Regions from separate parts of the Paraburkholderia sp. J11-2 genome, predicted to be linked through region 2. Evidence: predicted binding sites of a transcription regulator. Region 2 holds the regulator's gene; the other holds the start of a gene.
What was found. Region 2 encodes LexA, which represses DNA repair genes until DNA is damaged. Its sites were predicted from a motif close to ACTGTATNNNNATACAGT; they were not measured.
Positions count from the first base shown of each region.

Region 1: U5A57_RS16805 (PA0069 family radical SAM protein) is a predicted target of LexA. The motif match lies at 3,892-3,909, and genes of this name have one in related genera.

Region 1 covers NZ_CAJMYY010000010.1:267,766-274,951, reverse strand. Annotated here, with positions in the region: gene U5A57_RS16820 (acyl-CoA dehydrogenase) at 18-1,805, shown strand; gene U5A57_RS16815 (D-amino acid dehydrogenase) at 1,893-3,179, opposite strand; gene U5A57_RS16810 (Lrp/AsnC ligand binding domain-containing protein) at 3,357-3,845, shown strand; gene U5A57_RS16805 (PA0069 family radical SAM protein) at 3,947-5,110, shown strand; gene U5A57_RS16800 (TM2 domain-containing protein) at 5,125-5,598, opposite strand; gene U5A57_RS16795 (PQQ-dependent sugar dehydrogenase) at 5,751-6,854, opposite strand; gene rpsP (30S ribosomal protein S16) at 7,136-7,186, shown strand, end outside.
Region 2 covers NZ_CAJMYY010000018.1:159,185-166,370, forward strand. Annotated here, with positions in the region: gene U5A57_RS24900 (permease) at 1-90, shown strand, start outside; gene U5A57_RS24905 (hypothetical protein) at 195-617, shown strand; gene U5A57_RS24910 (ABC transporter permease) at 663-1,499, opposite strand; gene nodI (nodulation factor ABC transporter ATP-binding protein NodI) at 1,556-2,470, opposite strand; gene U5A57_RS24920 (universal stress protein) at 2,804-3,274, shown strand; gene U5A57_RS24925 (DUF2939 domain-containing protein) at 3,356-4,015, opposite strand; gene U5A57_RS24930 (hypothetical protein) at 4,127-4,504, opposite strand; gene lexA (transcriptional repressor LexA) at 4,559-5,209, opposite strand; gene U5A57_RS24940 (sulfate ABC transporter substrate-binding protein) at 5,512-6,561, shown strand; gene cysT (sulfate ABC transporter permease subunit CysT) at 6,704-7,186, shown strand, end outside.

The DNA of each region.
Region 1 (7,186 bases), on a different contig from region 2:
AAGGGGAGGAGACTGACATGTACCAGGCGCCAACGAGCGACATGCTGTTCGTCATGAAGGAATTGGCCGGCCTCGAAGAGATCGCGAAGCTGCCGGGCGGCGAAGACGCCACGCCCGAGACCGTCGAAGCGGTGCTGCACGAAGCGGCCAAGCTATGCGGCGAAGTGCTGGAGCCGCTGAACGCCGAAGGCGACCGCAATCCGAGCCGCTGGGAAAGCGGCAACGTGCATGCCACGCCCGGTTTCAAAGCGGCATTCCGGCAGTACGTGGAAGGCGGCTGGCAGGGCGTGCAACATCCTCAGGAATACGAAGGACAGGGCTTGCCGAAACTCGTCGGCACACCGTGCGTGGAAATGCTCAACGCGGCGAATCTCTCGTTTGCGCTGTGTCCGCTGCTCACCGACGGCGCTATCGAAGCACTCCTCACCGCCGGAAGCGAAGTGCAAAAGCAGCGCTTCGTGCCAAAGCTCATCTCGGGCGACTGGACCGGCACGATGAACCTCACCGAGCCGCAGGCGGGCTCGGATCTCGCGGCCGTGCGCACGCGCGCCGAGCCGCAAGGCGATGGTACGTTCAAACTGTTCGGCACGAAGATCTTCATCACGTGGGGCGAGCACGACATGGCGGAGAACATCATCCATCTCGTGCTCGCGCGCACACCCACTGCGCCTGAAGGCGTGAAGGGCATTTCGCTTTTTATCGTGCCGAAGTTCCTCGTGGGCGAAGACGGAACGCTCGGTGCGCGCAACGACGTGCACTGCGTGTCGATCGAGCACAAGCTTGGCATCAAGGCGAGCCCGACCGCCGTGCTGCAGTTCGGCGATCATGGCGGCGCGATCGGCCAGCTGATCGGCGAAGAGAATCGCGGCCTCGAATACATGTTCATCATGATGAACGCAGCGCGTTTCGCCGTGGGCATGCAAGGCGTGGCCGTTTCCGATCGCGCGTACCAGAAGGCGCTCGCCTATGCGAAGGAGCGCGTGCAGAGCCGCCCGGTGGATGGTTCTGCGAAAGCAGCGGTGAGCATCATCCATCACCCGGACGTGCGCCGCATGCTTGCGACGATGCGCTCCCTCACCGAAGCCGCGCGTGCACTCGCTTACGTGGCGGCGGGCGAGAGCGATCGCGCGCATGGCGATCCCGATGAGGCGGCCCGCGCGCGGCATCAGGCGCGTTACGAATACCTCGTGCCGATCGTGAAGGGCTGGAGTACCGAACTCGCGCTGGAAGTGACGAGCCTTGGCGTGCAGGTGCATGGCGGCATGGGCTTCATCGAGGAAACGGGCGCGGCACAGTTCTACCGCGACGCGCGCATTCTGCCCATCTACGAAGGCACGACGGCGATTCAGGCGAACGACCTCATCGGGCGCAAGACGCTGCGCGACGGCGGCGCGGCGGCGAAGGCGTTGCTTGCCGATATCGCGCAGACCGTCGACGCGCTAGCAGCGCAACAAGGCGCGGCGTTCGAGTCGATGCGCAAGCATCTTGCACTCGGCCGCGAGGCGCTCGCCTCGGCCGTGGACTTCGTGCTCGCGAAGGCGAAGAGCGATCCGAACGCGGTGTTCGCGGGCAGCGTGCCGTATCTGAAGCTGGCGGGCATCGTGCTGGGCGGCTGGCAGATGGCGCGGGCCATGCTCGCCTCACAGCGTCTCATGCAGGACGACCCGAAGTTCCATGGCGCGAAGATCGCCACGGCGCAGTTCTTCGCGCAACACGTCTTGCCCCAGGCTGTGGCGCTCGAAGCGGCGATCGTCAGCGCAAGCGGCAGCGAGGGCGTGCTGGCGCTGGCGGAAGATCAGTTCTGACGCCGCGCGCCAATCGTAGCGAGCGAGTCGAGAAATGAAACACGGCGCCCCAGAGGCGCCGTGTTCGTTCATGCTGAAAGCGTTGCTTCAGGCATAAGCCGGGCGATGCGAGCCCTGCGTGTCGCCGAGATAGCGGTGAACCGAAAGATCGTCGGCGCGGATCGCGGGTTGCTTGCCCGAGATCAGGTCGGCGAGCAGTTGGCCCGAACCGCACGACATGGTCCAGCCGAGCGTGCCGTGGCCTGTGTTCAGGAACAGGTTCGAGATCGGGGTGCGGCCGACGACCGGCGTGCCGTCCGGCGTCATCGGGCGCAGGCCGGTCCAGAAGGTGGCCTTCGTCGTGTCGCCGCCGCCCGGGAACAGGTCGTTCACGCACATTTCGAGCGTTTCGCGACGGGCTTGCTTGAGCGACTTGTCGAAGCCGACGATCTCGGCCATGCCGCCCACGCGGATGCGATCGTCAAAACGCGTGATCGCGATCTTGTAGGTTTCGTCGAGCACGGTCGAGACCGGCGCGGCGTCGGCGTTGACGATCGGCGCCGTGATCGAATAGCCCTTGAGCGGATAGACCGGAATCTTCACGATGTCCGCGAGCATCTTCGTCGAGAAGGAGCCGAGCGCGACCACGAACGAATCCGCGCGCACCAGTTCCCTGCCGCATTGCACGCCCGCGATACGGTCGCCTTGCAGGACGAGCTTGTCGATCGGCGTGTTGTAGCGGAATTTCACGCCCAGCTGTTCGGCCATCGCGGCAAGGCGCGTGGTGAACATCTGGCAGTCGCCGGTTTCGTCGCCGGGCAGACGCAGGCCGCCCGTGAGGTTGCCCGACACCGCGGCGAGCGCGGGTTCGGCGCGGCCCAACTCGTCGGCGGTGAGCAGTTCGTACGGAACGTTCGCGTCCTTCAGCACGGCAATGTCCTTCGCCGCGCCTTCGAACTGCTGCTGTGTGCGGAACACCTGGAGCGTGCCGCCCGTGCGGCCTTCATATTGAATGCCCGTGTCGGCGCGCAGCGCCTGCAGGCAGTCGCGGCTGTATTCGGCGAGGCGCACCATGCGACCTTTGTTGAGCGCGTAACGCTCGGCCGTGCAGTTCTGCAGCATCTGCCACATCCACTGCAGCTGGAATTTCGTGCCGTCCAGACGAATAGCGAGCGGCGCGTGCTTCTCGAACATCCACTTGATCGCCTTGAGCGGCACGCCAGGCGCGGCCCACGGCGCAGCGTAGCCCGGCGAGATCTGGCCGGCGTTCGCAAAACTGGTCTCGAGCGCGGGACCGGCTTCGCGGTCGATCACCGTCACTTCGTGGCCCGCGCGGGCGAGATACCAGGCGCTGGCCACACCGACCACACCACTGCCCAACACGACGACTCGCATAGCTGCTCCGTATAGATTCGTTGGGGCTACGCCGTGTTGCCGGGGCCCTGGAAGCGGTGTTTTGGCACCGATAGGGTGGAAGGCATGAAAATTCGCGTGTAGCCAGTATTTGTAGCTATGCTATTGTTGTATGCCTAGGTTTTGTTATCGTATTTTTCAGATTTTCGGGAAGAAATCATGAGAACGCAACGCCAGCCGGTCCGCGCGCTCGACCGGCTCGATCACCGCATCCTGAAACTGCTCCAGGAAGACGGCCGCATGGCCATGAAGGACCTCGCGGAACAGGTCGGGCTTTCGGTGACGCCGTGCATCGAGCGGGTGAAGCGCATGGAGCGCGACGGGGTCATCACGGGCTATTTCGCGCGCGTGAATCCCGCGGTGCTGGGCGCGGCGCTGCTCGTGTTCGTGGAGATCACGCTCGACCACAAGAGCGGCAATATGTTCGACCAGTTCCGCCGCGAAGTGCAGAAGATTCCCGAAGTGCTGGAGTGCCATCTCGTCTCGGGCGACTTCGACTATCTGATCAAGGCCCGCATCGGCGAGATGGCAGACTATCGCAAGCTGCTGGGTGACATCCTCTTGCAACTGCCCGGCGCGGTTCAGTCGAAAAGCTACGTGGTGATGGAAGAGATCAAGGAGACGCTGACCATCGCCGTGGGGGAGTGAGCGGCTGTCAGCGCCCCGTTTTTAGGACTCGACAACGCGGCTCAGTACTGTATATTTGTACAGTATTGAGCCGCGTTTTTTATGTCCTGTTCACTTTAGCCGTGACCGATTCCCGCCACCCCGATCCCGATACCGATACCTGGTATCCCGTTGCGCCGCCCACGGCACGCAAAGGGCGCGGTGCGGTTACGAACCTGCAAGGGCGCTATGAAGTGGACCAGCGCGAAGCGTTCGACGATGGTTGGCAGCAGGCGGGCGAAGGCGAGGAGGGCCAAGGGGACCAGGCCGACCACAACAGTGAGCCGAAGTTGCGCACTGAAGTCTTCGAAGAGCGTGCGAAAAGCATCCTCACGCGCAACCAGTCGCCGGACATTCCGTTCAACGTCTCGCTCAATCCATATCGCGGTTGCGAGCACGGTTGCATCTATTGCTTCGCGCGGCCCACGCACAGCTATCTCGGTCTCTCGCCGGGGCTCGATTTCGAAAGCCGTATCTACGCGAAGGTGAATGCCGCAGAACTGCTGGCGCGGGAGATCGCGAAGCCTTCGTACGAGCCCGAGCCCATTGCGCTCGGCGTGAATACCGACGCCTGGCAGCCGGTGGAGCGCGACATGCGCATCACGCGGCGCGTGGTCGAGGTACTGGCCGAGCGTCAGCATCCGTTCGCGGCCATCACGAAGTCCTCGCTGATCGAGCGCGATCTCGATCTGCTCGCGCCGATGGCCGCGCGCAAGCAGTTCATGGCGGCGATCACGATCACCACGCTCGACGCCGATATCGCCCGCTCGCTCGAACCGCGTGCGGCGACCCCTGCGCGTCGCCTGCGCACCATTCGCACGCTAGCCGAAGCCGGTGTGCCGGTCGGCGTGAGCATCGCGCCTGTCATTCCGTTCGTGACCGAGCCCGACATGGAGCGTGTGCTCGAAGCCTGCGCCGAGGCCGGCGCAACGAGCGCGAGCTATATCGTGCTGCGTTTGCCATGGGAGGTCGCGCCGCTCTTCCAGGATTGGCTGGCGGCGCATTTCCCGCAGCGCGCCGAGCGCGTGATGAGCCGTGTGCGCGACATGCGCGGCGGCAAGGACTACGAGTCGGCGTTCTCGCAGCGCATGAAGGGCACGGGGCTTTGGGCCGACCTGCTCAAGCAGCGCTTTCACAATGCCGTGCGGCGCCTCGGGCTCAATGAGCGGCGTCACGGCATTCTCGATATGTCGGCGTTCGTGCAGTCGAAAACCGAGCGCGAGAAGCCGCAACTCGACTTGTTCTGATCGGGCTCGCGGCGTTACTGCGAGATGGCCTTTGCGGCCTCGACCTGCGACTCGAAATAGGTCTGGAAAGAGAGCGCGAGTCCCGTCATCAGCAGGAATGCGCCAATCAGCAGCGAAAAGATCACGACGAAGATGACCGTCCAGCCCGAGCGGCTTGTGCGGCCTTGCTCCACGAACGCGGCGTTGAACTGCGCGTCCCATTTGGCGTCGGGGCGCAGCCCATAGACGATTGCCGCCAGAAACGCCGAAATGACGGAAACCGCGCCGATCACGGCGAGGCCCCAGCCGGGAATCGAGGCGCGTTCGGTTGCGACGAGCAGCATCACGCCCGGAATGCCGATTAGCGTGCCGAACAGATGCGCCCAGCCCCACACGTCGCGCGGACCATACAGATAGAAGCGATGTGCGCCGAGGCTGCCAAACAGGAACGCGAGGGCGGCGGTGAGGGTCTTGGAGCGAAAGCGTGCGGGGTTGTTTTCGTTGGGCATGGGCTCGGGCATAACGTGAACGTTTGGCCGTCATGGGCGCATCACGTCATCGCACACGGGCCGCCGGGCATTGTATGCCGCGCGCCTCGCTTGCAGCACAAGCGCACGCTTATGCCTGGCACCAGGCCAGCAGCTTTAACGCGGCGCGCGCGTCACGGTTTGGCGTACGTCACGCGATAGATCGCGCCCGCGTAGTCGTCGCTGATCAGGAGCGAGCCGTCGGGCAGCGGCAGCACGTCGGCGGGGCGGCCCCATTGGGTCTCGTCGGCGTTGAGCCAGCCCTGTGCGAACACGTCCTGACGTGCGTTCGTGCCGTCGGGGTTGGCGCTCACGCGCACTACGCGGTAACCGACCTTCTTGCTGCGGTTCCACGAACCGTGCTCGGCGATGAACAGGCTGTTCTTGTAATCGGCCGGGAACATCGAGCCGGTGTAGAAGCGCATGCCGAGCGACGCCACGTGCGCGCCGAGTTTCGCGACCGGGGGCGTGAAGCCGCTGCAAGGATGGCCCGCGCCGAACTCGGGGTCGGCGACGTTGCCGCCATGGCAATACGGAAAGCCGAAGTCCTCGCCGGTGTGCGCGAGGCGGTTGAGCTTGTCGTCGGGGATGTCGTCGCCGAGCATGTCGCGGCCGTTGTCGGTGAACCAGAGTTCGTGCGTCTGCGGATGCCACGCGAAGCCGACCGTGTTGCGCACGCCGCGCGCAATGGTCTCGTAGTGCGAGCCGTCGGGGTCCATGCGGCCGATCATCGCGAAATGCACGCGCTGCGGGTCGCTTGCCGGCAGGCAGACGTTGCACGGCGCGCCTTGCGGCACATATAGCCTGCCGTCGGGGCCGAAGGCGATGAACTTCCAGCCGTGGTGGCGCTCGGTGGGCAGCGAATCCGTGACGACTACGGCCTTGGGCGGATCGTCGAGATGACGGTCGATGTCGTCCAGCCGCACGATCGACGACACCGCCGAGACGTATAATGCGCCGTTGCGCCAGGCCACGCCCACCGGCATCGTCAGCCCGGATGCCACGATATGGCGCTTCGCCGCTTTGCCGTCCTTGAGTTCGAGCGCGTACACGTCGCCGCTCATGCTCCCTACATATAAGATGCCGTTGCCCGAGAGCGTCATTTCGCGCGCGCCGGGAACGTCCTCGGAGAGCGCCGCTATGTGGAAGCCTGGCGGGAGCTTGATGCGCTCGATGGGAAGCGCCCCGTGAGCGAGCGGTGCCGCGAGCAGGGCGGCGGCAAGGCCGAGCCACGCCAGTGCGAACCGTCCGGCCGACGCTCGGGGTGCCCGAAAAAGGGAGCTGTCACGCCCGCCGGCGCCGCAAGTGCGACGCAGCCATTGCACGAGTCGTCTGAAAGTCGCCACAATTCGCTCCAGGGCCCGCCCGCCGTGGCCACGAGCGGCACTTTGACTGCCGCGTCTTGCCGCTTTCCCGGCGCCAGCGCGCAATTTCCCGTTAAGTGTTTGTTATGCCTCCGGTTTCGGGCTATAATCGCATGTTTCAGTAGTCCCGAACCCCGGTTTTCAAGGATTTTAGTATGGTCATCATCCGTCTGGCACGCGGCGGCTCGAAGAAGCGCCCGTTCTAC
Region 2 (7,186 bases):
TTCCGGCCGCGCATGCTGGCAATCGTCGGCACGACGGTGGTGTTCTTCGGCATCGTCGCGGGGCTCGCGGCGGTGACCCTGGGCTTCTAGCGACGCCGGGACGAGGCAAGCGCCATGCGTCCCGCGTCGGCATTCTTGTAATACGCGGGCGGTTCGCCGTCCGCCACGGAGCGGGCCTCGGCCCGAAAACCAGCATGGCAAAGCAGAAAACCAATCCGAAACTCGAGCAGGCGCTCACGCGCGGCGACCTCGCCATCCGCCAGGCCAATTCGGCCCGCGCCACGGCGGTGCTGCGCGCGCTCGGCAAGATGATCGTCGAGGCTTCGGCCACCATCGGCGTCGAAGCGGACACCTCGATTCCTGACGGCGATCGCATTTACGACCCGGCAGACGGTCTGTGGCCGCAGTCGCTGCTGGTTTCGCTCGATGGCCCGGTGGAGGAGTCGGACCCGGAAGAGATCCGCACGGTGCGTTTGCTCGCCCAGACCCAATCGACGATGTTTCGCGTGGAATGGCATCGCGCCGACGGCAAGATCGGCCGCCAGGAAGGCGGCCCGTTCGCGACGGTCGCGTTTATTTCGGACGTCGATATTCCCTGGGGAGACGACGAGGACTGAGTGCCTCGCGATGCCTTGGCGTGCCTTAATGTGCTTAAACGTCCTTCAACGCATCATGCGCCGGCGAAACAGCACCGAAGCGATCGCGAACGGCACCACCACGTAAATCGCGAGCACGAGCAGGTGCAGCCCGGCCTGCTCGACAGGCCGGTCGAGCATGGCGGGGCGGATCAACGCGACGGCGTGCGCGAGCGGCAGCATCAGCGTGATGTGCTGCGCGGCCGCGGGCAACTGTGCGATCGGGAAGAACACGCCCGAGAGCAGCAGCATGGGCGTGAGCACGAGCGTTTGATAGAACATGAAGAAGTCGTAGGACGGCGCGAGCGCGGTGACGATCATCGCGCAGCTCGCGAACGCGAGGCCCGCAAGCGCGATCACGGGCAGCGCGAGCAGCATGGAAGGAAAACTCGCGTAGCCGAGCAAACCGGCCACCACCATGATCGCCGCGCCCGAGAGCATCGACTTGCTCGCGGCCCACATGACTTCGCCTAGCACGACGTCGCCAAGCGTGAGCGGCGTGTGCATGATCGCCTCCCACGTGCGCTGCACGTGCATGCGCGAGAAGCCCGAGTACATTGACTCGAAGCTCGCCGACATCATGACCGAGGACGACACCGTCCCCGCCGCGAGAAACGCGATGTACGAGACGCCGTCGACGTGCCCCACCATCAGCCCAAGCCCGAAGCCGAGACCGAAGAGATAGATCATCGGGTCGGCGAGATTGCCGAACATCGACGCAAGGGCGAGCTTGCGCCAGACCAGATAATTGCGCCGCCACACGGCGATCCAGTGCGTGGCGTTCGAAGGCAGCGCGGCGCGCGGCTCGCGCATGGGCGCCTGGGTGGGGCGCGAGGGCGTCGGGTTGTTGGTGCGTGTCTGCATGGTGTCCTTGGCGATTCGTATGCCGCCGTCAATCCTGCCGCATTAATCCTGGCGCATTAATCCTGCATCTCGCGGCCTGTGAGCCGCAGGAACACGTCTTCGAGATTCGCGGGCCGGTGCAGGTAGCGTAGATCCGAGCGGTGGCGCAGCTTCGCATGCACGGGCGCGGGGTCGTCGACATAGCAGAATAGCGTCTCGCCGCTGATCTCCGTACGCTTCGCATCGGCTGCAAGCTCGTCGCGCAGCGAGACCGGGTCCGGGCCGTACACCTCGATCACATCGCAGCCGATCTCCGATTCGATCAGCGCCTTGGGCGCACCCTCGGCGATCTTGCGGCCCTCCTCGATCACGCAGACGCGATTGCAAAGTCGTTCGGCCTCCTCCATGAAATGCGTGGTGAGGAGAATCGTCTTGCCGCGCGCGAGCAGCGAGCGCAGCCGCTCCCAGATCAGATGCCGCGCCTGCGGGTCGAGGCCTGTCGTGGGCTCGTCCATCACGAGCACGTCGGGGTCGTTCACGAGCGCGCGCGCCAGTGTGAGACGGCGGCGCATGCCGCCCGAGAGCTCACCTACGCGCGCATCGGCTTTGCTTTCGAGGCGCGCGAATTCGAGCAGCGGCGCGACGAGGTCACGCGTTTCACGCGCGGACAAGCCGAAGTAACGGCCGAACACGAGCAAGTTCTCGCGCACGGTGAAGTCGGGGTCGAGATTGTCGAACTGCGGCACGACACCCACGCGCTGGCGGGCGTAACGCGCGCGAGCGGGCACCGGCTCGCCACACAGGCTGATGCGGCCCGCATCGGGCGAAACGATGCCGAGCAGCATGCGCAGCGTCGTGGTTTTCCCAGCGCCATTGGGGCCGAGCAGCCCGAAGCATTCACCGGGGAGGACGTTGAACGACAGGCCGTTGACGACCGTCCTGTCTCCGTAATGTTTGATGACCTGCTCGAATTCGATGGCGGGTGCGGACATGGACCAGTTGAACGTGAGTCGAACGGGTGTCGCGCGAGGCGCACGCAAGAGCGAACGCAAAAGCAAACGAACAATCGCGCGAAACAAGGCGGCCCATTTTAGTGCATTGCTGCGTGGCGGGTTGGGCGGCGCTTCCAGGCCGTTCGACGTGGCACGAGGCGAATGCATGTCGCGGCAAGCATCAGGCCATGCACAAGAGGTGTGCGTTGCCTAAGACGCATCTGGCGGTTTTCGATGCCCACCTGGCGTTTTCCAGCCCTTGCGTGTGGAATTGCGGCGCACCATCATGAGAATCGCACAGCCTGCAAATCACGCGGGCGGGGAGAAGCGATCATGGCGAGCTACAAAAAAATTCTGCTCTGTTACGACGGCTCGCGCGAAGGCCGCAAGGCACTGCGTTGCGGCGCCGACCTTGCGCTCGATCTGCAGGCGGAAACGCATCTGCTCTCGGTTGTCGACATGCGCTCGACGATCGCGCAGAGCGCGGGCCTGCTGACCGATGTGGCCTGCGGCCGCTTCGAGGAAACGGCGCGCGAAATCCTTCAGGAAGGCGTGGACTGGCTAACCGAGCGTGGCGTGCGCGCCCAGGGGCACTTCGCGTTCGGGCATCCGATCGACGAAATCGCAAATCTGGCCAACGAACTGAATGCCGACCTCGTGGTGGTGGGTCACCGCTGCCGCACGGGGCTTTCGCGCTGGTGGATGGGCGCGGGCAATACGCCGCTGCTCGACCGCGTGTCGTGCAGCATTCTCGTGGCGTGTTCGTCGGCGGCTGAGGAAAAACAGCAGCAAGCCGCCGCTTAGTTGATCGAGCGGGATCAAGCAGGACCAAGCGGGCCGGTTCGCACGGAACCGGCCTGTTTCCGCGTTCGCTCCCAATCTGCCTCAGTTCGAGACGTTTCCTTCGTCTAGCTCGACCGCTGCGAGCTTCCACGAGAAGAGCCCGTGACGCTGCAGGATGGCGGCATAGTGCTCGCCCGTATTGCCGCGCTCCCACGTGAGCGCGAATTCATTGAGGCCGCGATAGCCGGCCGTGGTGACCGGCCGAGCCTCGGGCGTGGGATTGCCCGACGCCGCTGGGGCCGGTGACGGCGCCGATTGCGCCGATTGCTCGCTGGACTCCGTCGGCGGCGGCGCGTGCGGCCGGTCGCCAGGCTTGCCTGTCGGCGGCATGCCGCTCAGCAGGGCGGCCACGCCTTCTGGCGTTGCGTAGGCATCCACGAGCGGACTGATCAGTGCCGCACCAATTACGGCGCCGAGGATCAGCAGCGGATTGCTGCTGTGTTGCCCTTCGATGCGCCGATGCAGCATCTCGCCAACCTGCTGTTTGAGGCTCAGGCGCAGCGCAGGGTAATCGACGTACTCGTTGAGCGTGGCGGCGTCGCGAGCGTCGGCGGCGGCTTTCATGTGTTTCACCGCGATATAGGGCGACGCATACGCGTAGCCAAGCGCGCCAACAATCATGGCGAGCGCAACGGTGATCGCTACGGGCTTCTTCCAGCCTTGGGTTTTACGAGGGGTTGAGGGAGATTCCGTCATCGGCATAGGACAAATCGTTCAAACAGGGTGTTGACCGCAAACTTGATTAAACGATCCCGACCGTAACCTCTTCTCACATTTGAGCCGCGTATTGGCGAATTCGCGCTCGATTCGACCTTACTTCGCCAGCGCTGCAGGCAGGTCGCTGTGCTGCTCCGCGATGCAGCGGTCGATCGCACGGCAGACCGCGTCAACCGTGCCGACGAGAATGAGCCGCGACTGACCTTGATAGACCCGCACCGGCGCGCGGCGCATGGGCTGCTCGGTGTTGAGCGTGCTGTTGAGCGACACGCGCGCAAACGCCGGCTGGGCCGAGGGCAGCGCCGGCAGGTCGGCCGTGCTGGCGGCCACCATCTCTGGCGAGTCTTCGAAGAGCGAGCCGCTCAGTGCGGCGGCCGAGTCGCGCACCTCGCGCACCGCGCAAGAGGCGATTCCACGGAGGTGGCGAAGACGGCCGAATTGACGGAAGGGCAGCAAGCGGGCAAGGCGTTCCATGACTCTCTCCAGGTAGTGCGTAAACTCAGCGCACAACGCGCGCAGACGGATTGCTTAGAATTCGGTGGGGCGGATCAGGCCAACCGCGATGCCTTCCAGCGCGAATTCCGCGCTGCCAGCCTCGACAAAAATATTGTCGTAATCGGGGTTCTCGGCGATCAGTTCGAGCCCGTTCGAACGGCGCTTCAGCCGCTTCACGGTGACGTCGTCGCCAAGGCGCGCCACGATGATTTGCCCGTCTTTCGCTTCGGCCTTCTTCTGCACGGCGAGCAGGTCGCCGTCGAGAATGCCGGCGTCGCGCATGGAAAGGCCGCGCACTTTCAGCAGATAGTCAGGGCGGCTCGAGAACAGTGCCGGGTCGCACATGTAGTTCTGCGAGATGTGCTCCTGCGCGAGGATCGGGCTACCCGCTGCGACGCGGCCAACGAGCGGCAGTGAGAGCTGCATGATGCTCGGGTGCGGGAGCGTGAACTGGTGCGGCAGGTCGTCGGGCCCCGGCATGAGGCGGATGCCGCGCGAGGCGCCCGCAGCCAGTTCGATCACGCCCTTGCGCGCCAGCGCGCGCAGATGCTCCTCCGCGGAGTTGGCCGAGCTGAAGCCGAGTTCCGCCGCGATCTCGGCGCGCGTGGGCGGGAAGCCCGTGCGTTCGATCGCCCGGCGAACCAGATCGAAAACCTGCTGCTGTCGTGCGGTGAGTTTGGTCATGGCGCCACTGTATGTTTGAACAGGTAACTGTATTTTTATACAGTACTCGCCACTTTTCAAGTGTTACTTGAAGTTCGTCAACTGAGCATTGCTATCAGGCCGTTTTCCCGCGTTTGTGCGGACGAAATCGCGCTCTAGCAGCGACTTCCTCTGTCCTTACCACTTTTGCGTATTAAAAAATGAGAAAACATCATTTTTAATAATGTAAGCGGATCGCTAGACTGGCCTCCATCGTTAGCTGCAATTCGCAGATGCGCACGGATGAGCGCGAACGAGCACACACGAAAACGGAGAACAGATAGATGGGCACGACACATACGGGGCGCGCAGGCTGGCTGAAATCACTGGCGGCAAAACTGGTTATCGGCGTTGCGCCGCTCGTCGCAGTTACGGCGATGGCGCCCGTGGCCGCTCACGCGGACACGTCGCTGCTCAACGTCTCCTACGATCCGACGCGCGAGCTGTATCAGGACATTAACGAGGCCTTCATCAAGCAGTGGAAGGCGAAGACGGGCGAAACGCTCACCATCAAGCAGTCGCACGGCGGCTCGGGTGCGCAGGCGCGCTCGGTGCTCGACGGCCTGCAGGCCGACGTTGTGACGCTGGCGCTCGCATGGGACATCGACGCGCTCGCCAACAAGGGCATCGTTGCGAAGGACTGGCAAAAGCGCTTGCCCGACAACGCCTCGCCGTACACGTCGACGATCGTGTTTCTCGTGCGCAAGGGCAACCCCAAGCACATCAAGGACTGGGACGATCTGACGAAGCCGGGCGTGTCGATCGTCACGCCGAATCCGAAGACCTCGGGCGGCGCGCGCTGGAACTATCTCGCGGCGTGGGCCTATGCGCTGCACCAGCCGGGCGGCAACGAGCAGAAGGCCAAGGACTTCGTCTCGAAGCTCTACAAGAATGCAGGCGTGCTCGACTCGGGCGCGCGAGGTGCGACGACGAGCTTCGTGCAGCGCGGTATCGGCGATGTGCTGATCGCATGGGAGAACGAAGCATTCCTTTCGCTCAAGGAATTCGGCCCGGACAAGTTCGAGATCGTGGTCCCTTCGGTGAGCATTCTGGCTGAGCCGCCGGTTGCGGTGGTGGACAAGGTCGTCGAAAAGAAGGGCACGCGCAAGGAGGCCGAGGCCTACCTGCAGTTCCTCTATAGCGAAGAGGGCCAGGAGATCGCCGCGAAGAACTTCTACCGTCCGCGTTCGGACAAGGTCCCGGCGGCGCTCACGGCGAAGTTTCCGAAGCTGAAGCTTTACACGGTCGACGACACGTTCGGCGGCTGGACCAACGCGCAGAAGACGCATTTCGCAGATGGCGGCGTGTTCGATTCGATCTACCAGCCGCAGTAAGTCACGCAACACCGCTGTACCGCAGTACCGGTTGGCAGTCGATCGCGACGCGACCGCATAACAAAGAAGCGCGCCCACGGGCGCGCTTTTCGGCGCCGCCGGCGAACCCGGCAAGCGCGCAACCCATGTCTGGACGATGAGCATGACAACGTTTCGATTGCGCAAGCCCAGTGCGCTGCCGGGCTTCGGCGTGACGCTCGGCATCACGGTGGCTTACCTGAGCCTCGTGGTGCTCATTCCGCTTGCCGCCACCTTCCTCAAGACGGCGACGCTCGACTGGAGCCAGTTCGTGCGCGCCGTGTGGTCGCCGCGCGTGATCGCGTCGTACCGGCTCACGTTCACGGCTGCGCTCGGCGGGGCGCTCATCAACGCGGTGTTCGGGTTCCTGCTCGCGTGGGTGCTCGTGCGCTATCCGTTCCCGTTCAAACGCGTGATCGATGCGCTCGTCGATCTGCCGTTCGCGCTGCCGACGTCCGTCGCGGGCATCTCGCTCGCCGCCGTGTACGCTGGCAATGGCTGGATCGGCCAGTTCCTGGAACCGCTCGGTCTGAAGATCGCGTTCACGCCGCTTGGCGTGCTCGTCGCGCTGACCTTCATCGGCTTGCCGTTCGTCGTGCGCACGGTG